DNA from 4 places in the Azoarcus sp. DN11 genome. Region 1 is predicted to be linked to each of the others. Evidence: predicted binding sites of a transcription regulator. Region 1 holds the regulator's gene; each other region holds the start of a gene.

Region 1 (5,683 bases):
TTTGAAAGGACAGGACATGGACGACAACAAGGCCAAGGCCCTCGCCGCCGCGCTCTCGCAGATCGAGAAGCAGTTCGGCAAGGGTTCGATCATGCGAATGGGCGACGGCAACGTCGAAAAGGACATCCAGACGGTCTCGACCGGCTCGCTCGGGCTCGACATCGCGCTGGGCCTCGGCGGACTGCCGCGCGGCCGCGTCGTCGAGATCTACGGCCCGGAATCGTCCGGCAAGACCACGCTCACGCTGCAGGTCATCGCCGAGATGCAGAAGATCGGCGGCACCGCGGCCTTCATCGACGCCGAACACGCGCTTGACGTCGGCTACGCCGAGAAGCTCGGCGTGAACATCCAGGACCTCCTGATCTCGCAGCCCGACACCGGCGAACAGGCGCTCGAGATCGCCGACATGCTGGTGCGCTCGGGCGGCGTCGATATCGTCGTCATCGACTCGGTCGCGGCACTCACGCCGAAAGCCGAAATCGAAGGCGAGATGGGCGACCAGCTGCCCGGCCTGCAGGCCCGCCTGATGAGCCAGGCGCTGCGCAAGCTCACGGCGAACATCAAGCGCACCAACACGCTGGTGATCTTCATCAACCAGATCCGCATGAAGATCGGCGTGATGTTCGGCAACCCGGAAACCACCACCGGCGGCAACGCGCTCAAGTTCTACGCCTCCGTGCGCCTCGACATCCGCCGCACCGGCGCGATCAAGAAGGGCGACGAGGTCGTCGGCTCCGAAACGCGCTGCAAGGTCGTCAAGAACAAGGTCTCGCCCCCGTTCAAGGAAGCGCACTTCGACATCCTCTACGGCGAAGGCATCTCGCGCGAAGGCGAGATCATCGACCTCGGCGTGCAGCACAAGATCGTCGACAAGTCGGGCGCGTGGTACGCGTACAACGGCGACAAGATCGGTCAGGGCAAGGACAATTCGCGCGAATTCCTGCGCGCGAACCCCGCGCTCGCGCGCGAGATCGAGAACAAGGTGCGCGTCACCGTCGGCCTCAAGGAATTGCCAGCCGAACCCGCGCAACCGGCCGTCGAAGCGGCCTGACGCCGGCCTCGCCCATGGCGGAGACCGGCCTGCGGGAACGCGCGCTGCGGCACCTCGCGCGGCGGGACCACTCGCGCGCGGAACTCGCCCGCAAGCTCGCCCCGCACGGCTCGGCCGAAGAGATCGGCGACGTGCTCGACCGCATCACCGAACTCGGCCTGCTCAGCGACGACCGCTTCGCCGAAGCGTGGGTGCGCGGCAAGGCCGCACGCTTCGGCACCTCGCGCCTGCGCAGCGAGCTCGCGCGGCGCGGCGTGGCGCGCGACACGATCGACGCCGCCATTGCCGCGGAGTCGGGCGAGGACGACACCGAGCGTGCGCGGGCCGTGTGGCGCGGCAAGTTCGGCGCGCCGCCCGGCGATGCGCGCGAATGGGCGCGGCAGGCGCGCTTCCTGCAAAGCCGCGGCTTCGGCACCGACGTGATCCGCAAGATATTGAAAGAGAATCCCGATGAATCTGCTTAAGGTCGCCGGACTGCAGAAGCGCTACAAGGCACGCACCGTCGTGCACGACGTCGGCTTCGAGGTCGGCAGCGGCGAAGTCGTCGGCCTGCTCGGGCCGAATGGCGCCGGCAAGACCACCTGTTTCTACATGATCGTCGGGCTGGTGCGCGCCGACGGCGGCGACATCCGCCTGGACGACGCCGAGCTCACGCACCTGCCCGTGCATTCGCGCGCGCGCCTCGGCCTCTCGTACCTGCCGCAGGAAATGAGCGTCTTCCGCAAGCTCACCGTCGCCGAGAACATCCGCGCCGTGCTGGAGCTGCAGGGCCTCGGCCGCGACCGCATCGACGAGCGCCTCGAAGAGCTGCTCGATGAGCTCGGCATCGCCCACCTGCGCGACAACACCGCCGTCTCGCTGTCCGGCGGCGAGCGCCGCCGCTGCGAGATCGCCCGCGCGCTCGCGACCGACCCGCGCCTGATCCTGCTCGACGAGCCTTTCGCGGGCGTCGACCCGATCGCCGTGCTCGACATCCAGAAGATCATCCGCTTCCTGCGCGACCGCGGCATCGGCGTGCTGATCACCGACCACAACGTGCGCGAGACGCTCGGCATCTGCAACCGCGCCTACATCATCAGCGAAGGGCGCGTGCTCGCGAGCGGGCGCCCGGACGACATCGTCGCCAACGAACAGGTTCGCCGCGTCTATCTCGGCGAGCATTTCCGTCTCTGAGCCACCGAAGCAGCGCCATGAAACCGTCCCTCCAGCTCAAGATCTCCCAGCACCTCACGCTGACGCCGCAGCTGCAGCAGTCGATCAAGCTGCTGCAGCTGTCCACGCTGGAGCTGAACCAGGAGCTGGAACGCTTTCTCCTCGAAAACCCCATGCTCGAACGCGAGGACGGCGACGGCAGCGACTTTTCGCCCGGCGCAGCGCAGGCCCCGAGCGGCACCACCGATTCCGGCAGCCAGTCAGAAACCCCTGCCGCCAGCGAGGAGCCCCAGGGCGAGAGCGAACCGGCCAACTTCGACGAGGCCGGCGAGTGGTCGAGCGCGAGCAGCGGTTCGTCGAACCGCGACGACGACGATACCGACTTCCAGGAGCTGCAGGCCGCCGGCACCAGCCTGCGCGACCACCTCGACCAGCAGGTGAGCCTGTCGCCGCTCTCCGATCGCGACCGCGCCCTCGTGCGCTTCCTCATCGAGGCGCTCGACGAGGACGGCTACCTCAACCAGTCGCTCGAGGAACTGCTGCCGCTGCTGCCGCCGGAACTCGAGTACGACCTCGACGACCTCACGATCGCGCTGCGCCACGTGCAGCACCTCGACCCGGCCGGCATCGGCGCGCGCAATCCGCAGGAATGCCTGAGCCTGCAGCTGCGCGCGATGCTCCCGGGGGCGACGCGCGACCTCGCGCTCAGGATCGTCGACGAATACCTCGACCTGCTCGCCGAGCGCAATTTCGTGCGCATCAAGCGCGCCACCGGCTGCGACGACGACGCGCTGCGCGCCGCGCACGCGCTGATCTGCGGCCTCGACCCGCACCCGGGCTCGCAGCACTCGGTGCAGGAGACGCGCTACATCCTGCCGGATGTCATCGTGCGCAAGCTGCGCGGCCGCTGGACGGTGTCGCTCAACCCCGAGGCGATGCCCAAGCTGCGCATCAATTCGCTCTATGCCAGCATCCTGCAGCAGAACCGCGGATCGGGTGGCGCGCTTACCAGCCAGCTGCAGGAGGCGCGCTGGCTGATCAAGAACGTGCAGCAGCGTTTCGACACGATCCTGCGGGTTTCGCAGGCCATCGTTGACCAGCAGCGACAGTTCTTCGATTATGGCGATGTGGCAATGCGACCTTTGACGTTGAGGGAGATCGCGGACCAGCTCGAGCTGCACGAATCGACGGTCTCGCGAGTCACAACGCAGAAGTTCATGGCCACACCGCGTGGCGTATTCGAGTTGAAGTACTTTTTCGGCAGTCACGTTGCCACCGACACCGGTGGGGCGGCTTCCTCCACGGCGATTCGCGCACTGATTCGCCAGCTGGTGGAGGCCGAAGACAGGAAAAAGCCCCTGTCCGACGCGAAAATTGCCGAATTGCTCGGTCAACAGGGTATCGTGGTAGCGCGGCGGACGATTGCCAAGTATCGCGAGTCCCTGAATATTCCGCCGGTCAGCCTGCGCAAGACGATCTGACAATACGAGGAAACATCATGAATCTCACCATCACCGGACATCACGTCGAAGTCACTCCCGCGATCCGCGAGTACGTGAACACCAAGCTTGACCGCGTCATCCGCCACTTCGACAACGTGACCAGCGTCAGCGTGATCCTGTCGGTGGATAAACTGCGGCAGAAGGCCGAAGTGACCCTGCATGTGCGCGGCAAGGACATCTACGTCGAGAGCGACGACGCGGACATGTATGCCGCGATCGACAGCATGGTCGACAAGCTCGACCGCCAGGTCCTCAAGTACAAGGACAAGAACTACGATCACGGCCACGACACGCTGAAGCATCAGCAGCCGACCGAACTGTGATCGTTTAACTCGCACCGGGGGTCCGGGGTGTGTTTATAATTCGCGCGTTTTCAACCCGCGCCTGCCGCACACCCCGAGCCTCCTCCCGCACCATCCCGGCAGCGGCAAGGGCCCTGTCGCGCAGGTGGTGATCCGCATGAGCCTCATCGCCGAACTCCTGCCCCCCTCGAACGTGGTCATCGACCTGGACGCGAGCAGCAAGAAACGCGTCTTCGAACAAGCCGGACTCCTGTTCGAAAACAATCAGGGCGTCGCCCGCAGCGTCGTCTTCGACAGCCTGTTCTCGCGCGAGCGCCTCGGCTCGACCGGACTGGGCCAGGGCATCGCGATTCCCCACGGCCGCATCAAGGGCCTGAAGGACGCCGCCGGCGCCTTCCTGCGCCTGTCGGCACCGGTGCAGTTCGACGCGCCCGACGGTCGCCCCGTCACCATGCTGTTCGTGCTGCTGGTGCCCGAACAGGCCAACGAGACCCACCTGCAGCTGCTGTCGGAGCTCGCGCAGATGTTCAGCGACCGCGACTTCCGCGATCAGCTGCAGAGCGCACCCGACGCCGCGACCATCCACTCGCTGTTCGCCTCCTGGGGCCCGCATGCGGCAGACCAGCGTCGCGCGGCTGTATGACCTGCACCGGGAACAGCTGGAGCTGACCCACGTCAGCGGCCGGCTCGACCGCGTCATTTCGGTCAACGAAGAACGCATCTGGCCGGCCGACCTCGTCGGCCACCTCAACCTGATCCACCCGACGCGCATCCAGATCCTGGGTGCCGCCGAACTCGCGTGGGCCGGCCGCCACTCGAGCGACAAGGTTGCCCACCACCTCACCGAGATCATCGGCGCGCGTCCCCCGGCCATCATCGTCGCCGACGGCTGCGCGATCCCCGAGCTGCTGCGCGGCATCTGCGAATACGCCGACGTCGCGCTGATCACGACGCCACAGCCGTCGGCGAGCGTGATCGACCAGTTGCGCCTTTACATGTCGCGCGAACTGGCCGAGAAGGTGTCCCTGCACGGTGTGTTCATGGACGTGCTGGGCATCGGCGTGTTCATCACCGGCAGCTCCGGCGCCGGCAAATCCGAACTCGCGCTGGAGCTGATCTCGCGCGGCCACGGCCTCGTCGCCGACGACATCGTCGAGTTCTCGCGCATCGCCCCGACCGTGCTCGAAGGGCGCTGCCCGGAGATGCTCAAGGATTTCATCGAGGTGCGCGGCCTGGGTATCCTCAACATCCGCACGATCTTCGGCGAGACCGCGTGCCGGCGGAAGATGCGCCTGCGCCTGATCGTGCATCTCGAGCGCCGCCTGCCCGGCCAGTCCGACCCCTCGCGCCTGCCGGTGCACCGCGAGACGCAGGGCATCCTCGGGGTGCAGGTGATCCGCACGACCCTGCCGGTCGCCGCCGGACGCAACATCGCGGTGCTGCTCGAGGCCGCCGTGCGCTCGACCATTCTGCAGCTGCGCGGCATCGACTCGACGCAGGAATTCATCGACCGCCAGCAGCGCCTGCTCGACGCCGACGGCGAAACCCTCTGATCGCCGGAAGGCCCTGCGCCGGCAGGGCTCTTGCCGCACTGCCGCATCGGCTGATACGCTCAAGGTCTTTGCGCCTCCCCGCAAAGGCTCCCCCCATGACTGCCGCAACACCGGATTACCTGG
Region 2 (5,683 bases), 2.3 Mb from region 1:
GCTCAACGGAGAATGCCATGGCCTTGCCCCCTTCGACCGTCGCACTGTCTGCTTCCCAGTCCATGCGGACGGCGAGCGCGCCACGCCGCATCATCCCTCTCGCCGTCGGCCGCGCCGCGCCGCCCGCCGGCGGCTGCGGGACGGCGCAGCAAGGCGGCTGCGGTTCCGCTTCGTCGTCGGCGCTGCCCGAACACATCCGCGCCAAGGTGCATGACCACCCCTGCTACAGCGCCGAGGCGCACCACCACTTCGCCCGCATGCACATCGCCGTGGCGCCGGCCTGCAACATCCAGTGCAACTACTGCAACCGCAAGTTCGACTGTGCCAACGAGAGCCGCCCGGGCGTCGTCAGCGAGAAGCTCACGCCCGAGCAGGCGGCGACCAAGGTGCTGGCGGTGGCGGCGCACATTCCGCAGCTGTCGGTGGTGGGCATTGCCGGCCCCGGCGATGCGCTGGCGAATCCGGAGAAGACTTTCCGCACCTTCGACCTGATCAAGGCCGCCGCGCCCGATCTGCGCCTGTGCCTGTCCACCAACGGCCTGGCGCTGCCCGACCACGTCGAGCGCATCCGCGACCTGGGGGTGGACCACGTCACCATCACCATCAACATGGTCGATCCCGAGGTGGGGGCGCGCATCTACCCGTGGATCTTCTACCGGCACAAGCGCTTCCACGGCATGGAGGCGGCGCGCATCCTCCACGAGCGGCAGATGCTGGGCCTCGAGCGCCTGGTGGCGGCCGGCGTGCTGGTGAAGGTGAACTCGGTGATGATTCCCGGCATCAACGACGCGCACCTCATGGCGGTGAACGCTGCCGTGAAGGCCCGCGGCGCCTTCCTGCACAACATCATGCCGCTCATCTCCGACCCGGCCCATGGCACCCACTTCGGTCTCACCGGCCAGCGCGGGCCGACGCCCGAGGAGCTGAAGGCCCTGCAGGACCGCTGCGAGGGCGACATGCAGCTGATGCGCCACTGCCGGCAGTGCCGCGCCGACGCCGTGGGCATGCTCGGCGAGGATCGCGGCGGCGAGTTCGGCATGGAGAGCATCGCAGCGATCGCCGCGGGCATCGAGCCGGCACGCGTGGTGGAGGCCCGCCAAGCCTACCGTGCCTTCGTGGACAAGGAGCGGGGCGATCAGGCGGCGGCGCGCCAGGTGGCGCTGGCGGCCCTGCCGGTCGTAGCCGGGCAAGTCGATGCATCCCGGCTGGTGGCGGTGGCCACCAAGGGCTCAGGGCGCATCAACCAGCACTTCGGCCACGCCGAGGAATTCCAGATCTACGAGGTCTCTGCCGCCGGCGCGAGATTCGTTGGACATCGCAAGGTGGAGCTCTATTGCCAGGGCGGCTATGAGGACGACGAGGCGATGCCCGGCATCGTGCAGGCGCTGGCCGGCTGCAGTGCCGTGCTGGTGGCGAAGATCGGCCACTGCCCGCGCAAGGACCTGGCCGCGGCGGGCATCGCTGCGGTGGAGGACTACGCCCACGAATACATCGAGGCTTCGCTCCTCGACTGGTTCGGCAAAACCGTCGCCCGCCAGGCTGTTGCGGCGTCCGCCGCCTGAGCTTCGCAATACTTCATCGACCTTCAGGAGAACGACGATGTGTCTCACCCTCACTTCCGCCACGGCCGCCTTGCGAGGGCCGGCATGCTAGCCCGCGACTCGGACTTCGTCGAACTCGACGGCCCGCCCGCCTTCGACTACGGCGAAAAGGTCGTCTCGCGCAAGAACGTGCGCAACGACGGCACCTTCGGCGGCAAGGAACTCGGCGACCTGCTGGTGAAGAAGGGGGATGTCGGCTACGTCAAGAGCATCGGCTCCTTCCTGCAGCAGTTCTACATCTACGGCATCGATTTCGTCGACCGCGGCTACGTGGTGGGCATGAAGGGGCGCGAACTGCGCTCCCTCGACCGCATCGCGGCGGACGATGCCGACGTCCCCGGCGAGGTCATCGGCGGCCTCGCGGAATCCATGGAGGCAACAGCATGAAAGTGACAGTACGCAAGGAAGCGGGCGGTGGCTATTCCATCTACGTGCCGAAGAAGGACCTCGAGGCGCGCATCGTCGAACTGGCGGACGACCGTCTGTGGGGCAGCACGGCCACGCTCGACAACGGCTGGCAGTTGGAGCTGCCGGACCTGCCCTTCGACACCCGCCTGCCGGTCACGGTCGAGGCGCGGCGGTTGGCCGGCGACTGATTGCGTCGCCCAGGGCGAGGAGGGCCGGCACCTGCCGCTCGATGGCGGCACGTGCCGGCCGCTCCAGTTTGCGTAGCCAGCGCGCGGGAATCGCCGCCGCGCCCCAGCGCGCCCCGGCCAGCATGCCGGCGATGGCACCGGTGGTGTCGGCGTCGCCGCCGAGGTTCACCGTCCGCCGCAGGCAATCCTCGAAACCCGCGCTGGTGAAGAAGGCGTGCAGTACCGTCTGCACCGTGTCCACGACGTAGGCGCTGGTGCGCCCCGGGTAGGGGGCGAAGCGGAACTGCCGGTGGCGCGCCACCAGATCCTGCGCGATGCCGATCACCTCGGAGCGCTTCGCACCGTGAAGCAGCGCCGCGGTCATCTGCGCGAGCGCCTCGGTGGCGGCGTCCGACAGCGGGTGATGGTGGGTGATGCGGGCCTGGTCGATCGACAGGCGGTGCAGCAGGGCCGGGTCGTAGTGGGCCAGCAGCACCGTCGGCAGGTTGCGCATCAGCGCGCCGTTGCCCGCATCGCCGTCGTTCGCCGGGCCGTGCAGGCTGCCCTCGCGCCCGTAGCGGGCAAGGCCGCGGCGACAGGTGTTGCCGACGTCGATCGGCTTGCCCTTCAGCCATGCGAGCCAGTGCTCGGCGATGGTCGGCAGGTGCCAGCCGTCTGCGACGAGGATCGCTTCGCCGAGGGCGAGCGACATCTGCGTGTCGTCGGTCACCTGGCCCGCCTTCAGCCTGAGCCAGCCGCCGCCCACGATGTCCTTCAGCTCGCCGTACTGGTGGCGGATCTCGCCGGGAGTGAGGAACTCCACGGTCGCCCCCAGGGCGTCGCCCACCGCGAGCCCCAGGTAGGCGCCACGGGCGCGGTCGAGCAGGGTGGGTTCGCCGCTCACAGGTAGCCCAGCCGCACGCGGTAGTCGCCGCCGATCACCAGCACCTCGCCTTCGCCGCGCAGCACCGGCCCGGGGGCCATCGCGTTGCAATAGAGGATCTTCGACAGCGGCACGTCCACTTCGAGGATCGTGTCGCCGAACTGGTCGGCCACGTCGCGTTGTGTCGTGAACGAGACGAGATTGTTCTGTCGTACGACAGCGCGCCTGCGGTCGAGGCGCTCGACCAGCAGATGCTCGCCGAAGTCGTTCACGCCGCGGTAGAGGGTGACGTGGCTGCGCCCGGGGTAGAGCCAGCGGCGCAGGAAGCGCTGCGCGAACTCGTAGAGCAGGTCGAGCTGCAAGAGGATGCAGTTGTTGTGGAAGCGCGCCGCCATCTTCTCCTCCGTATAGGCCATCCATGCGGGGGACGGATAGCGCCCCAGGATCTCCTTGTGGAAGGTCGGCAGCAGGCCGAAGCGCGACTCCACCCAGCCCTTGAGCACCGCCCCCTCCTTGCCGTTGGCATCGAATCCCCAGCCGCGCAGCAGCCGCTGATAGTTCGCACGATAGCGCCTGCGGCCGGCGGCGTCGCGCTCCGGCGGGCCATCCAGATCGAATACGGCGCGCATGTAGATCCGGAATGCCGCAACCGCATCGCTCGCGGAGCGGGCGTCGTGGAGCATCGCGAAGAGCGCCCCGTTCGTCTGCCGCACGCCGCTGATGGCAAGCGGCAGCGGGGTGTCCTGGAAGGCGCTGCTTGCCAGCACGGCGGTGGGGACGCCGATCAGGTTCGTGCTGTGGCCGATCGGGAGGGGCGGAAGGGAGCGCGGGGAGTCCATGCCCGCCCCGTGCAAGAAGCGCGCCGTGCCGCCGGCGTCGCTTCGGCGCCACTGCCGACACGTCGCGTGTGGGACAGGACCACGCATTTGTCGGCTTCGCGACATGCCTCCACGTGGCCCCCGAGATCGCCGGAAAGCCGCGCCAGACGGGCGTTTCCGCCGGTTTTGCAGCGCTTGGCACAGCCATTGCTGAAAGGAGGTCGTGCCGGCCTCGCCGGATGCCAGTTAAACCACTCAAGGAGAGTTGAAATGAGTCTGCGTCAAATCGCGTTCTACGGCAAAGGCGGGATCGGCAAGTCCACCACCTCCCAGAACACCCTCGCGGCGCTGGCCGAAATGGGCCAGAAGATCCTCATCGTCGGCTGCGACCCGAAGGCCGACTCGACCCGCCTGATCCTGCACGCCAAGGCGCAGGACACGGTGCTCTCGCTCGCCGCCGAGGCCGGCTCGGTGGAGGACCTGGAGCTCGAGGACGTGCTGCGCGTCGGCTACCGCGACATCCGCTGCGTCGAGTCGGGCGGCCCGGAACCCGGCGTCGGCTGCGCCGGCCGTGGCGTCATCACCGCGATCAACTTCCTCGAGGAGAACGGTGCCTACGACGGCGTGGATTACGTCTCCTACGACGTGCTCGGCGACGTGGTGTGCGGCGGCTTCGCGATGCCGATCCGCGAGAACAAGGCCCAGGAAATCTACATCGTCATGTCCGGCGAGATGATGGCGATGTACGCCGCGAACAACATCTCGAAGGGCATCCTGAAGTACGCCAACACCGGCGGCGTGCGCCTGGGCGGCCTGGTGTGCAACGAGCGCCAGACCGACAAGGAATGGGAACTGGCCGACGCGCTGGCGAAGCGCCTTGGCACCTCCTTGATCCACTTCGTGCCGCGCGACAACGTCGTCCAGCACGCCGAACTGCGCCGCATGACGGTCCTTGAATACGATCCCGAGTGCAAGCAGGCCGAGGAATACCGCCAACTCGCGCGCAAGGTGCATGCCAACAAGGGCAACGGCACTATCCCCACCCCGATCAGCATGGAAGAGCTGGAAGACCTGCTGCTCGAGTTCGGGATCATGCAGAAGGAAGACGACAGCATCGTCGGCAAGGCCAAGGCCGTGGCCTAAGCGCCAGCGCACAGGAGAATCGAGATGAGTGCTGTAATCGACGAAACTGCGGATGACAAGACCCGCGAAGTTGCCGACAGGAGGGCCCTCATCCAGGAGGTCCTCGCGACCTACCCGGAGAAGGCCGGGAAGAAGCGCGCCAAGCACCTCAACGTGTACGAGGAAGGCAAGCCCGACTGCGGTGTCAAGTCCAACATCAAGTCCCTGCCCGGTGTGATGACCATCCGCGGCTGCGCCTACGCCGGTTCCAAGGGTGTGGTGTGGGGTCCGATCAAGGACATGGTGCACGTCTCCCACGGTCCCGTGGGCTGCGGCCAGTACTCCTGGGCTACCCGCCGCAACTACGCCAACGGCACCTCGGGCGTGGATAGCTTCGCCGCCCTGCAAATCACGTCCGACTTCCAGGAGAAGGACATCGTCTTCGGCGGCGACAAGAAGCTGGACAAGCTGATCGACGAGCTCAAGACCGTCTTCCCGCTGGCCAAGGGTGTCTCGGTGCAGTCCGAGTGCCCCATCGGCCTCATCGGCGACGACATCGAGGCGGTCGCGAAGAAGAAGCACAAGGAGACCGGGTTGACCGTGGTCCCGGTGCGCTGCGAAGGCTTCCGCGGCGTGTCCCAGTCCCTGGGCCACCACATCGCCAACGACGCGATCCGCGACTGG
Region 3 (5,683 bases), 1.5 Mb from region 1:
GGCCGCCCTCGACCTTCACCTCGAAAGACCTGGTGCAGCCGACATCCGGCGCGACCGCGTTGCCCGAGTCGAGCTCGATCTTCCAGCTGTGCAGCGGGCAGGTGACCTGACGGCCATGCACGATGCCCTGCGACAGCGGACCCTGCTTGTGCGGGCACTTGTCGTGCAGCGCGAAGACCTCGCCCTCGGCGTTGCGGAAGATCGCGATGTCGCCGCCGCGCGCCGCCTTCACGACGCGCGAACCGAGCACGGGGATGTCTTCGACGGCACAGATGTCCTTCCAGCCGGCGTCGACGCTGATTTCAAAGGTGTTCATCGATTCGCTCCGGTCTCAGGCTTCAAGAATTTCGAATTCGCGGCGCACGGCCGGCGCGGCGTCCGCGGCGTAGCGCTCGGCCCACGGATCCTTCGCGTCCTGCAGCGCGTACAGCAGCCGCTCGTACAGCGCCTTGCGGTTCTCCGCGTTCTCCAGCACGTGCTTCTTCACATGCTCCAGGCCCACGCGCTCGACGTAATGCACGGTGCGCTCGAGGTAGTAGCCCTCCTCTCGATAGAGCTGCAGGAAGGCGCCCGAGTACTCCATGACTTCCTCGCGCGTCTGCACCTTGCACAGGAACTGCGCCACCTCCGTCTTGATGCCGCCGTTGCCCGCGACATACAGTTCCCAGCCCGAATCGACGCCGATCACGCCGACGTCCTTGATGCCGGCCTCGGCGCAGTTCCGCGGGCAGCCCGACACCGCGAGCTTCACCTTGTGCGGGCTCCACATGCCGAAGAGCATCTTCTCGAGGTCGATGCCCATGGACATCGAACGCTGCGTGCCGAAGCGGCAGTGCTCGGCGCCGACGCAGGTCTTCACGGTGCGGATGCTCTTGCCGTAGGCGTGGCCCGAGGGCATGCCGAGGTCCTTCCACACGTGCGGCAGGTCTTCCTTCTTGATCCCCAGCAGGTCGATGCGCTGCCCGCCGGTGACCTTCACCGTCGGCACGTTGTACTTCTCCGCGACCTCGGCGATGCGCTTCAGCTCCGCCGGCGTCGTCACGCCGCCCAGCATCTGCGGCACGACCGAATAGGTGCCGTCCTTCTGGATGTTCGCGTGTGCACGCTCGTTGATGAAGCGGCTCTGCGGATCGTCCTTCGCCTCGTGCGGCCAGGTCGAGATCAGGTAGTAGTTCAGCGCCGGGCGGCAGGTCGAGCAGCCGTTCGGCGTCTTCCACGACAGCGTTTCCATCGTCTCGGGGATGCTCAGCAGCTTGTGGTCGCGGATCGCCTTGCGCACGTCGCCGTGCGACAGCTCGGTGCAGCCGCACACCGGCTTGTCGTGCGCCGACACCGCCTGATAGGCGCCGCCCACCGTCGAGGCGAGGATCTGCTCGACGAGGCCCGTGCACGAGCCGCAGGACGACGCCGCCTTGGTGTGCTTCTTGACCTCGTCCAGCGTGAACAGACCCTTCTCCTTGATCGCCTTGACGATGGTGCCCTTGCACACGCCGTTGCAGCCGCACACCTCGGCGGTGTCCGGCATCGAAGCGGCCTTGTTCTCGCCCTTGTGGCCCGCGTCGCCGAGGTTGTTCTGCCCGAACATCAGGTGGTCGCGGATCGCATGGATGTCCTGGCCGTCCTTCATCAGCTGGAAGTACCACGAGCCGTCCGCGGTGTCGCCGTACAGCACCGAGCCGACGATGCGGTTGTGCTTGATCACGATGCGCTTGTACACGCCGCCCTGCTTGTCGTGCAGCACGATGTCCTCGGTGTCCGGGCCGCCCGAGAAGTCGCCCGCCGAGAACACGTCGATGCCGGTCACCTTGAGCTTGGTCGAGGTCACCGAACCTTCGTAGCGGCCGATGCCGAAGTTCGCGAGATGGTTGGCGCACACCTTGCCCTGCTCGAAGAGCGGCGCGACCAGGCCGTAGGCGATGCCGCGGTGCGCGACGCACTCGCCGACCGCGTACACGCGCGGGTCGGTCACGCTCTGCAGCGTGTCGGACACCGCGATGCCGCGCGCACGCCCCGTGCCGCAGTAGATGCCGGCCGATTCCGCCAGCGCGAAGTTCGGGCGGATGCCGGCGGCGACGACAACCAGATCCGCCGGAATCTCCATGCCATCCTTGAAGCGCACCGCCGCGACGCGGCCCGCGCTGTTGCCACCCTCACCGCAGATCAGCGCCTCGGTCTGCTTCGCAAGCAGGAAGTTCATGCCCTTGGCTTCGAGCGAAGCCTGCAGCATGTCGGCCGCGGGCTTGTCGAGCTGACGCTCCATGATCCAGTCCGACAGATGCACCACCGTGACGCTCATGCCGCGCAGCATCAGGCCGTTCGCGGCTTCCAGGCCCAGGAGGCCCGCGCCGATCACGACCGCGTGCTTGTACTTCGTCGAGGCGTCGATCATCGCCTCGGTGTCGCCGATGTCGCGGTACGCGAGCACGCCCGGCAGGTCCGCGCCGGGAATCGGCGGGATGAAAGGGGTCGAGCCGGTCGCGATCAGCAGGCGGTCGTACTCGGCCTCGGTGCCGTCGGCAGCGATGACCTTGCGCTTCACGCGGTCGATCTTCGTCACCATCTTGCCCGCATGCAGCGTGATGGCGTTGTCGCGGTACCAGTCGAGATCGTTGAGCATGATCTCCGGCAGCGTCATCTCGCCCGCAAGCACCGGCGACAGCAGGATGCGGTTGTAGTTGCCGTGCGGCTCGGCGCCGAACACCGTGATGTCGTACAGGTCCGGGGCGAGCTTCAGCAGCTCTTCGAGCGTGCGGCAGCCGGCCATGCCGTTACCGATCATCACGAGTTTCATTTTTTTCATGGCGGCTCCTTCAGGCAGCGCAAGAGATGAATTCGGGGGAAGCGTTGACGCGGCGGGTCAGGGCCATGATCGATCTCCACTCCATAAGGCGAAAAAAAAACGGCGTCGCGTCGCCTCCGGAAGCGCTCTCCCGAAGAAACGACGGACGCCGTTGTCCGCATGCCCTGCATCAAGCATTTCAAGCCGGAGCCTCGTTGCCCCGGCCTACGGACTCCTTATCGCAAGATGGGTGCCAGCCCCCAATTCAAAATTACATTGCTGTTTTAAAAGGAATTTTTCCCTGAAGACCTGCCCGTGCGAAGATTGCGCGAACATCGCTATCGCACCAATTCGGTGCATTACGCGGCAATGCTGCACCACAACATTGCACCTCACATCGCCCGACCCACGTCTCCCTCCCCTTCAAGGGGAGGGCTGGGGTGGGGATGGGTTTCACGCCCGCACGGCGAGCCGCCACAGCGAGGTGATTTCGGCCGCCCGCGCGGCGTGAAGGGGGTCATCGGCGTCGCGCGCCTTGGCATGGCGCGGCCGGGCATCGAGGCGCCCGACCACTTGCAGCCCCGCCCCCGCGATCGCCGCGAGCAATTCGTCGCGCGTGCGCAGGCCCAGATGTTCGGCGAGATCGGAGAGAACCAGCCACCCCTCGCCGCCGGGCACGAGATGCGCCGCGAGGCCGTCGAGAAAAGCCCGCAGCATGCGGCTGTCGGGGTCATACACGGCGTTTTCGACCGGCGACGACGGGCGCGCCGGCACCCACGGCGGGTTGCACACGACGAGCGCCGCCCGGGCGTCGGGAAACATGTCCGCCTGCAGGATCTCCACCTGCGCGGCGAAGCCCAGCCGCGCGATGTTCTCGCGCGCGCAGGCGAGCGCCCGCGGGTCCTGGTCGGTCGCGAGCACATGGCGCACGCCGCGCTGCGCGAGCAGCGCCGCCAGCACGCCGGTGCCGGTACCGATGTCGCAGGCCGGCGCGCCGCTCGCCAGCGCCGCGGGCAGGGGCGCCTGCGCGACGAGGTCGACGTATTCGCCACGCACCGGGGAAAACACGCCGTAATGCGGATGGATGGAAGCCCCGAGCGCCGGGATCGGCACCCCCTTCTTGCGCCATTCGTGGGCCCCGATCAGCCCCAGCAGCTCGCGCAGCGATACCGCATACGCTTCGTCGGCAGGGCCGTAGGCCTCGCGACAGGCCAGGGCGACGTCGGGCGCGCGGCGCAAGGGCAGGCTGTGGTCCGCATCGACCGGCAGCAGCAGCATGCCGAGGGTGCGGGCGCGCTGGGCCTGCGCCTGGCGGTGAAGATGGAAGGCCTCGGCCGCACTCGGCGGCGCACTGGTCGGCTTGCCGGCGCGCCGCGGCTTGCGGTCCGCCCGGCGCCCCATCGCCAGCAGCAGCTGCCGCGCGTTCTGGTAATCGCCGCGGTAAAGCAGGGCCGTCCCCTCGCACGCCCAGCGGTAAGCTTGATCCGCGGGCGTCTGGTCGCCGACCAGCACCACGCGGCGCGGCGGCGGGCTCCCGCTTTCCGAACGCCAGCGCAGCGCATGGCGCTCGCCCTCCTCATCCCAGACCACTTGTGGAAATCCGTTCATCGGCACGCCCCCTCCACGCTGCCAGGAAACAGCCGGCAAGCGTCGGCGGATCCGGCTTCGAGCGGCGCACATGCAGCGAGGGCCGCGGCGAGGCGGCCGGACAGGGTCGGGGACATCGGAAAGCCTTGTACCGTAAGGCCCGACATCATAGCCGGTCGGCACCGACGGGGGCCGCCGCCAACCCGCGCGCCGCCCAAAATGCCTGCCCGACCCGGTGCCGACCCGCGCGATCAAGCCGCCCGCTTCACCTGCTTCTTGTACAGGAAGTCCATGATCGCGGAACGGTAGCGTGCGAACTCGGGCAGCCCGGTGAGCGACAGCCGGTCGCGCGGGCGGTCGAGCTCCACCTCCAGGATCTCGCCGATCGTCGCCGCCGGGCCATTGGTGAGCATCACGACGCGGTCGGAGAGCAGTACCGCCTCGTCGACGTCATGCGTCACCATCACCATCGTCGCCCTGGTCGCCGCGAGGATCTTCACCAGCTCGTCCTGCAGCATCGCGCGGGTCAGCGCATCGAGCGCGCCGAAGGGCTCGTCCATCAGCAGGATCCGCGGCTCCATCGACAGCGCCCGGGCGATGCCGACGCGCTGCTTCATGCCGCCGGAGATCTCGTGCGGGAACTTCGTCTCGGCATGCGACAGGCCCACGAGCGCGAGCGCATCCTGCGTGCGCCGCTTCAGCTTCGCCTTGCCCTCCTTTGCGCCGAACACGCGATCCACCGCGAGATAGACGTTGTCGTAGCAGGTCAGCCACGGCAGCAGCGAATGGTTCTGGAACACCACCGCGCGCTCCGGCCCGGGGCCGGCGATCTCGCGCCCGTCGCACAGCATCACGCCGCTCGACGGCAGCGTCAGGCCGGCGATCAGGTTCAGCAGTGTCGATTTGCCGCAGCCCGAGTGCCCGATCAGGCTGATGCTCTCGCCCTCGTGGATGTCGAGCTTGATGCCCTGCAGCGCCGTGAAGGGGCCGTTCTTCGTGTTGAAGGTCTGTCCGACGTTCTCGATCTGCACGATCTTCTTCATGATGGTCTCCTCCACCGCTCAGCGGTCTTCGTAGTTGAAGCGACGCGCCGCCAGCATCAGCGCCTGTTCCAGAATCAGCCCGACCGTCCCGATCACGAAGATCGCGATGATGATGTGCTCGACCTTGAGGTTGTTCCACTCGTCCCACACCCAGAAGCCGATGCCGACGCCGCCCGTGAGCATCTCCGCGGCGACGATCACCAGCCAGGCCGTGCCGATCGAGAGCCGGATGCCGGTGAGCACGTACGGCAGCGCCGCCGGGAAGAGGATCTTC
Region 4 (5,683 bases), 300 kb from region 1:
CGTGCAGCTCGGCCGGCACCTGCCACGCCGAACCGCCGGTCAGCCGGCCGTCCGCCCACACCTGCGACAGCGCGAGGAAGCCCAGCTCCACATTGCCGCTGGCGACGAACTGGTGGGTCTGGGCGATGTTCTCGCCGGTGACGAGCTTCGGCGCGAGCGCATCGGCCAGCCCCAGCCTGCGCAGCACTGCCATCGCCGCCGCGCCGTAGGGCGCGGTCTTCGGGTTCGCAACGGCAAGATGCGCGAAGGCGCCGCGCTTCAGCACCTCGCCCTTGTCGTCCACGACGCCGGGCTGCGCCGACCACAGCACCAGCCTGCCGATCGCGTAGGTGAAGCGGCTGCCCGCGACCGCCACGCCCTCCTGTTCGAGCTTCGCCGGCGTGGTGTCGTCGGCGGACAGGAAGAGCTCGAAGGGCGCGCCGTTCGTGATCTGCGCGTAGAGCTTGCCGGTCGCGCCGAACGCGAGGCGCGCCTTGTGCCCGGTGTCGCGCTCGAACTCGGCGGCGATCTTCTGCATCGGCGCGGTGAAGTTCGCGGCGACCGCGACGCTGACTTCGGCGGCCGGGGCGGTCCCGCACGACAGGACGGCGGCGGCGCACAGCAGGCGGGCGAGGACGGCTTTCATGGGGCACTCCTTGGGGGCGGGAACGGGGGCAAAGGCGGAAAATGATGACCCGGGGGTTCAGTCCCAAGTCGCGAGGATCACGCTGGAAGACTTGAACAGCGCACACGCCGGCACGCCGACCGCGAGGCCGAGGGCCGCGCAGCTGCCGTGCGTGACGACCGCCGTGACGCTGCGCCCGGACGGCAGCTGCAGCGTGACCTCGTCGTTGACCGAGCCGGCGTGGACCGCCGCCACCTCGCCCCACAGGCGGTTGCGCGCGGTGATGCGCAGGTCGGCATCGGTCGTCAGCAGCACAGACGAGGACTTCACCAGCGCGCACACCTCCTTGCCGATCGCCAGCGCCAGGTTCTCCGCGCTTTCCTTCGTGATCACGGCGACGATCTCGGTGTCGCGGTCGAGGCGCAGGCGCACCTCGTAATCCACGCCGCCGTCGCGCAACCCGGTGATCGGGCCGGTGAACTGGTTGCGCGCGCTGGTCTTCATCGCCATGCGGTGCATCAGGGTCTGGAACTCGCGGATACCGACCGGCCCGAGATCGTCAAGGCGCGCGGCGAGGCGGTCGAGCGTCGCCTGGTATTCGATCTCGAGCGCGCGGTACATCGCGACGACGCGCCGGCCGTACCCGGTGAGCTGCGTGCCGCCACCCTGGCGCCCCCCGGTGACGCGCACCACGAGCGGCTCGGGGGCGAGGTTGTTCACGGCGTCGACCGCGTCCCACGCCGCCTTGTACGACAGCGGCACGGCCTTCGCCGCCTGGCTGATCGAGCCGCGCCGGTCGATCTCCTCGAGCAGACGGATGCGCGTGTCCGACAGGGCCGTGCCCACGTCGGCCTCGATCGCGAGGCGCCCGATGAATCGGCGCGGACCCGGGGAGTTCATCCGTGAATCTTCCTTTATGTAGTCACCACTATATAGCGATTCGCATGCCAGATTCCGCTGTTGCGCCCGTGTCACTGACGCCTGTAGAGTGCCTCGCGGAGATACCGATCGTCGCCACCGCAGATTGTATGTATTTAACCATACAACGGTGTCGCAATCCCGACACACAACCGACACGAGGAGCCCGCGATGAAAGTCAGCGCACGCAACGTGTTTCACGGCAAGATCGATGCCCTGACGCCGGGCGCGGTCAATGCCGAGGTCGACCTGGTGCTCGCCGGCGGCGACCACCTCGTCGCGATCGTCACGATGGAAAGCGTGCGGGCGCTCGGTCTCGCGGTCGGCCGCGAGCTCGTCGCGCTGGTCAAGGCGCCGTGGGTGATGCTGATGACCGGCGCCGGCGGCGTGCACCTGTCGGCGCGCAACTGCCTCGCCGGCACGGTCAAGTCGGTGGCGCCCGGCGCCGTGAACGCCGAGGTCGTGCTGACGCTCGCCGGCGGCAGCGAGATCGCCGCGATCGTCACCCGGGAAGCGGTCGGCGAGCTGGGCCTCAAACCGGGAGCGCCCGCCACCGCGGTGATCAAGGCCTCGCATGTGATCCTCGGGGTGCCGGACTAGCGGAGCCGTGGAATCCATCACGCAGTCCGCAAACCGAAGGCCTTGAATTCCGCCGCAACCCCGTTCATGCTCCCGCTGCTTGCGCCGCAGGGTTTGCACCAATAAGAACAAGCACGCGGCCGATGTGCCCGTAACCCGGGCACCGCTCCACACGATTCAAAGGGGACAGCAGGAATGAGCACGGTCATGAAGGGCGCGGGAGGCGCCAGGCAAACGCTCGCCGATACATCAGCGTGCGGCATGGGTGCCAGGCCCGCCGGTCGTCGCCGCATCCTGCTCGGGCTGCTGGCGGGCCTCGGGCTGTCGCTCGCCGAACGCTCGATCCCTGCCGCACTGGCCGCGGGCGAGCCGCCGCTCGTGATGGGGATCTTCCCGCGGCGCCAGGCGACGCTGACCACGGAACTCTACGCCCCGCTCGCCGCCTACCTCGGGCGCCAGCTCGGGCGCGAGGTCCGGCTTGTCACCGCGAAGGATTTCGACGCGTTCTGGGACGGCGTCGAACAACGGCGCTTCGATATCGTCCATTACAACCAGTTCCACTACGTCCGCTCCGCCGACAAGTACCGCGTGATCGCGCACAACGAGGAATTCGGCACCGGCACGGTCGCCGGCGCACTCTACGTCAGGAAGGACAGCGGCATCAACGCGATCGCCCAGCTGCGCGGGCGCAGGATCGTGTTCGGCGGCGGCACGGACGCGATGATGAGCTACATCCTGCCGAGCTACCTGCTGCTCGAGGCGGGACTGAAGCCCGGCGACTACGAGACGGTGTTCTCCAAGAATCCGCCCAATGCGCTGATCGCGCTGTACCACGGCCAGGCCGACGCGAGCGGGGCGGGCGACATCCTGATCGATCTGCCCGTGGTGCGCGACGCGATGGACTCCGGCACCGTGACCCACCTCGGTATGACCGAGCGCGTGCTGCACCTGCCCTGGGCCGTGCGCAAGGACATGCCGCAGGCGCTCGCCATGCGCATCCAGGCGCTGCTGGTCGGACTGTCAGCGCACGCGGAGGGGCGCGCGATCCTCGCCCGGGCCGAGATGACCGGTTTCGGCCCGGCGCGCGACGCCGACTACGATCCTCACCGCCGCATCATCCGCAAGGTCATGCCGACGCTCGACCTCCCGCGCTGAGCACGGAGAGCGCCCTTGCGCCTTGCGAGCAAGTTCATCCTCACCGTGGCCGGCATCCTGTCGGTCACGCTGGCGCCGAACGCCTGGTTCTTCCTGCGCAGCCAGCACCACCTCCTGGAGCAGCAGCTCAACGAGCGCGGCCGCGTGCTGGGCAGCCTGATCGCGCTGATCAGCCCCGAGGCGATCCTCGGGCTCGATTTCCTGACCCTCGACGCTTACGCGCGCGAGGTCAGCCGGCAGCGCGACGTCGTCTACGGCGTGATCGTCGACAATGACGGGCGGCCGCTGACGTCCTATGTGGACGGCGAAGATCCGCACATCCGCAGCCGCCTCGCCATCGACGGGCGGGCGCCGGATCATCTGCCGCCGCCCCGCCTGCAGACGCTGGTCCGCGAGCTCGCGGCGCTGCCCGACGTGATCCCGATCGAGTTCCCGATCGTGCACGACGGTCACCCGCTGGGCCGCCTGCAGGTCGGCATCAGCCGCGCGGAACTCGCCACGCAGGCGCGCGAGCAGCTCCTGCAGCAGTTCGGCATCTATGCGGCGATCATCGTGTTCCTGAGCGTCGCGATCCACCTCGTGTTCCGGTACAGCGTGATGCGTCCGGTGCAGCGCCTGATCGAGGTCTCGCGCGATGTCGGGCGCGGCGAATTCACGCTCGTGCCGGTGACCTCCGACGACGAGCTGGGGCGCCTCGGCGAGACCTTCAACGCGATGACGCTGGAGATCCGGCGCGAGCAGGCCAAGCTGCACTACCAGGCGAACTACGATTCGCTGACGGCCCAGCCGAACCGCATGCTCGCGGTCGAGCGGCTGCAGCAGGAGATCCGTTCGGCGCATCGTCAGCAGCAGCGCTTCGCGCTGATGTTCATCGACCTGGACGACTTCAAGATCGTCAACGACACGATGGGGCACGCCGCCGGCGACCGCCTGCTCGCTCGCGTGAGCGCCAACATCCGCGCGCGCCTGCGCGAGGAGGACACGCTCGCGCGCCTTGGCGGCGACGAATTCCTGGTGCTGCTGCCGCGCCTCGGCCAGGTGAACGACGCCAGGGATGTGGCCGGCCGGCTGCTCGAGGCGGTGGCCGAACCGGTGGCGCTGGACGGCCGCGACGTGGTCGTGCACTGCAGCATCGGCATCGCGCTGTACCCCGACGACGGAGACTCGGTCGAGGCGCTGATGGCCAACGCCGACAACGCGATGTACCAGGCGAAAAAACCCGGACGTGCAGCGGTCTGCTTCTTCACCACGGAAATGAACGCACAGGCGCACGAGCGCATGCGCCTCGAGCAGGATCTCAACAGGGTCCTCGCGCGCGGCGAACTGCAGCTCGCGTTCCAGCCCATCTTCCGCGCCGCGGACGGCGCTTACGTCGGTGCCGAGGTGCTGCTGCGCTGGCGGCATCCCGAACGCGGCTTCATCAGCCCGGCGACCTTCATCCCCCTCGCCGAGAGCACCGGCCAGATCGTCGCGATCGGCGAATGGGTGCTGCGCGAGGCGGGGCGGCAGCTGCGTCACTGGCTGGACGCGGGACTCGCGCCGGGCCATCTGGCGGTCAACCTCTCGCGCGTGCAGCTGCGCGAGGACCTGGAGAAGCTGATCCGCGAAATCCTCGACGACAACGAACTGCCGCCGCAGGCCCTCGAGCTCGAGATCACCGAGAACATCCTGCTCGACGACCACCAGCAGATCAACGCGGTGCTCGGGCGGCTGCATGCCCAGGGGTTGAGCTTCAGCCTCGACGACTTCGGCACCGGCTACTCCTCGCTCAGCTACCTGCGCCGCTTCTCGTTCGACACGCTGAAGATCGACCGCAGCTTCGTCGCGCCGCTGTGCGACGACACCGAGGCCGCCGCGCTGGTGCGCGCGATCGTCGCGATGGCGCACAGCCTCGCGCTGAAGGTGATCGCCGAAGGCGTGGAGACCCCCGCGCAGATGGAATTCCTCCGCGGCCTGCGCTGCGACTACCTGCAGGGCTACCTGTTGTCGCACCCGCTCGACACCGAACACTTCACCACCTTCCTCAACCGCCGCGCGCACGAGTCCCGATCCGCGGGCGGCCCGCCGGTGCTTCTCCCATGAGCCACACACCGCCCGTCCCCGCGCTCGCCGCGATGCGCAACCGCCGCCGCGCCGCACGCCAGGCGCGCCTCAAGGTCGTGCTGCGCGGCGCCCTGGGCGCCGCCGCCGTGGTCGGCTTCGTGCTGTGGGCCCATTTCGCCTCCGGCCGACCGAAATTCTCGCCGCACGAGGCACCCGAAGCCGGCTGGGAGGCGTTTCGCGATGCCTATGGCGTCGACGCCTTCGGCCGCGACGGCTATTTCGTCCGCGCGATCCAGAACGGCTACAACCTCGTGCACTACACGCACAAGTACGCCTGGCGCTTCACACGCAAGAGTGCCCACGACCATCCGAACGCGTGCATCG

Evidence for each region. Region 1 encodes sigma-54, which starts transcription at its own class of promoters, with help from an activator protein. Its sites were predicted from a motif close to TGGCACGCTTNCTGCTNA; they were not measured.
Region 2: the regulator sigma-54 is predicted to act here: its motif matches at 4,074-4,091, upstream of nifH (nitrogenase iron protein).
Region 3: the regulator sigma-54 is predicted to act here: its motif matches at 3,018-3,035, upstream of nirB (nitrite reductase large subunit NirB).
Region 4: the regulator sigma-54 is predicted to act here: its motif matches at 1,537-1,554, upstream of CDA09_RS22325 (TOBE domain-containing protein).

The regions. Positions count from the first base shown of each region.
Region 1 is NZ_CP021731.1:4,492,517-4,498,199, forward strand. It holds gene recA (recombinase RecA) at 17-1,051, shown strand; gene recX (recombination regulator RecX) at 1,066-1,515, shown strand; gene lptB (LPS export ABC transporter ATP-binding protein) at 1,502-2,224, shown strand; gene CDA09_RS20870 (RNA polymerase factor sigma-54) at 2,242-3,684, shown strand; gene hpf (ribosome hibernation-promoting factor, HPF/YfiA family) at 3,702-4,028, shown strand; gene ptsN (PTS IIA-like nitrogen regulatory protein PtsN) at 4,165-4,650, shown strand; gene hprK (HPr(Ser) kinase/phosphatase) at 4,619-5,560, shown strand; gene ilvA (threonine ammonia-lyase, biosynthetic) at 5,656-5,683, shown strand, end outside.
Region 2 is NZ_CP021731.1:1,819,984-1,825,666, forward strand. It holds gene nifB (nitrogenase cofactor biosynthesis protein NifB) at 18-1,562, shown strand; gene CDA09_RS08335 (nitrogen fixation protein NifZ) at 1,647-1,988, shown strand; gene nifT (putative nitrogen fixation protein NifT) at 1,985-2,197, shown strand; gene draG (ADP-ribosyl-[dinitrogen reductase] hydrolase) at 2,163-3,080, opposite strand; gene CDA09_RS23610 (NAD(+)--dinitrogen-reductase ADP-D-ribosyltransferase) at 3,077-3,898, opposite strand; gene nifH (nitrogenase iron protein) at 4,148-5,020, shown strand; gene nifD (nitrogenase molybdenum-iron protein alpha chain) at 5,045-5,683, shown strand, end outside.
Region 3 is NZ_CP021731.1:1,001,754-1,007,436, reverse strand. It holds gene nirD (nitrite reductase small subunit NirD) at 1-316, opposite strand, end outside; gene nirB (nitrite reductase large subunit NirB) at 332-2,800, opposite strand; gene CDA09_RS04555 (methyltransferase) at 3,233-4,387, opposite strand; gene CDA09_RS04550 (ABC transporter ATP-binding protein) at 4,618-5,409, opposite strand; gene ntrB (nitrate ABC transporter permease) at 5,428-5,683, opposite strand, start outside.
Region 4 is NZ_CP021731.1:4,789,121-4,794,803, forward strand. It holds gene modA (molybdate ABC transporter substrate-binding protein) at 1-625, opposite strand, end outside; gene CDA09_RS22325 (TOBE domain-containing protein) at 683-1,504, opposite strand; gene CDA09_RS22330 (TOBE domain-containing protein) at 1,694-2,122, shown strand; gene CDA09_RS22335 (phosphate/phosphite/phosphonate ABC transporter substrate-binding protein) at 2,297-3,256, shown strand; gene CDA09_RS22340 (putative bifunctional diguanylate cyclase/phosphodiesterase) at 3,272-5,338, shown strand; gene CDA09_RS22345 (hypothetical protein) at 5,335-5,683, shown strand, end outside.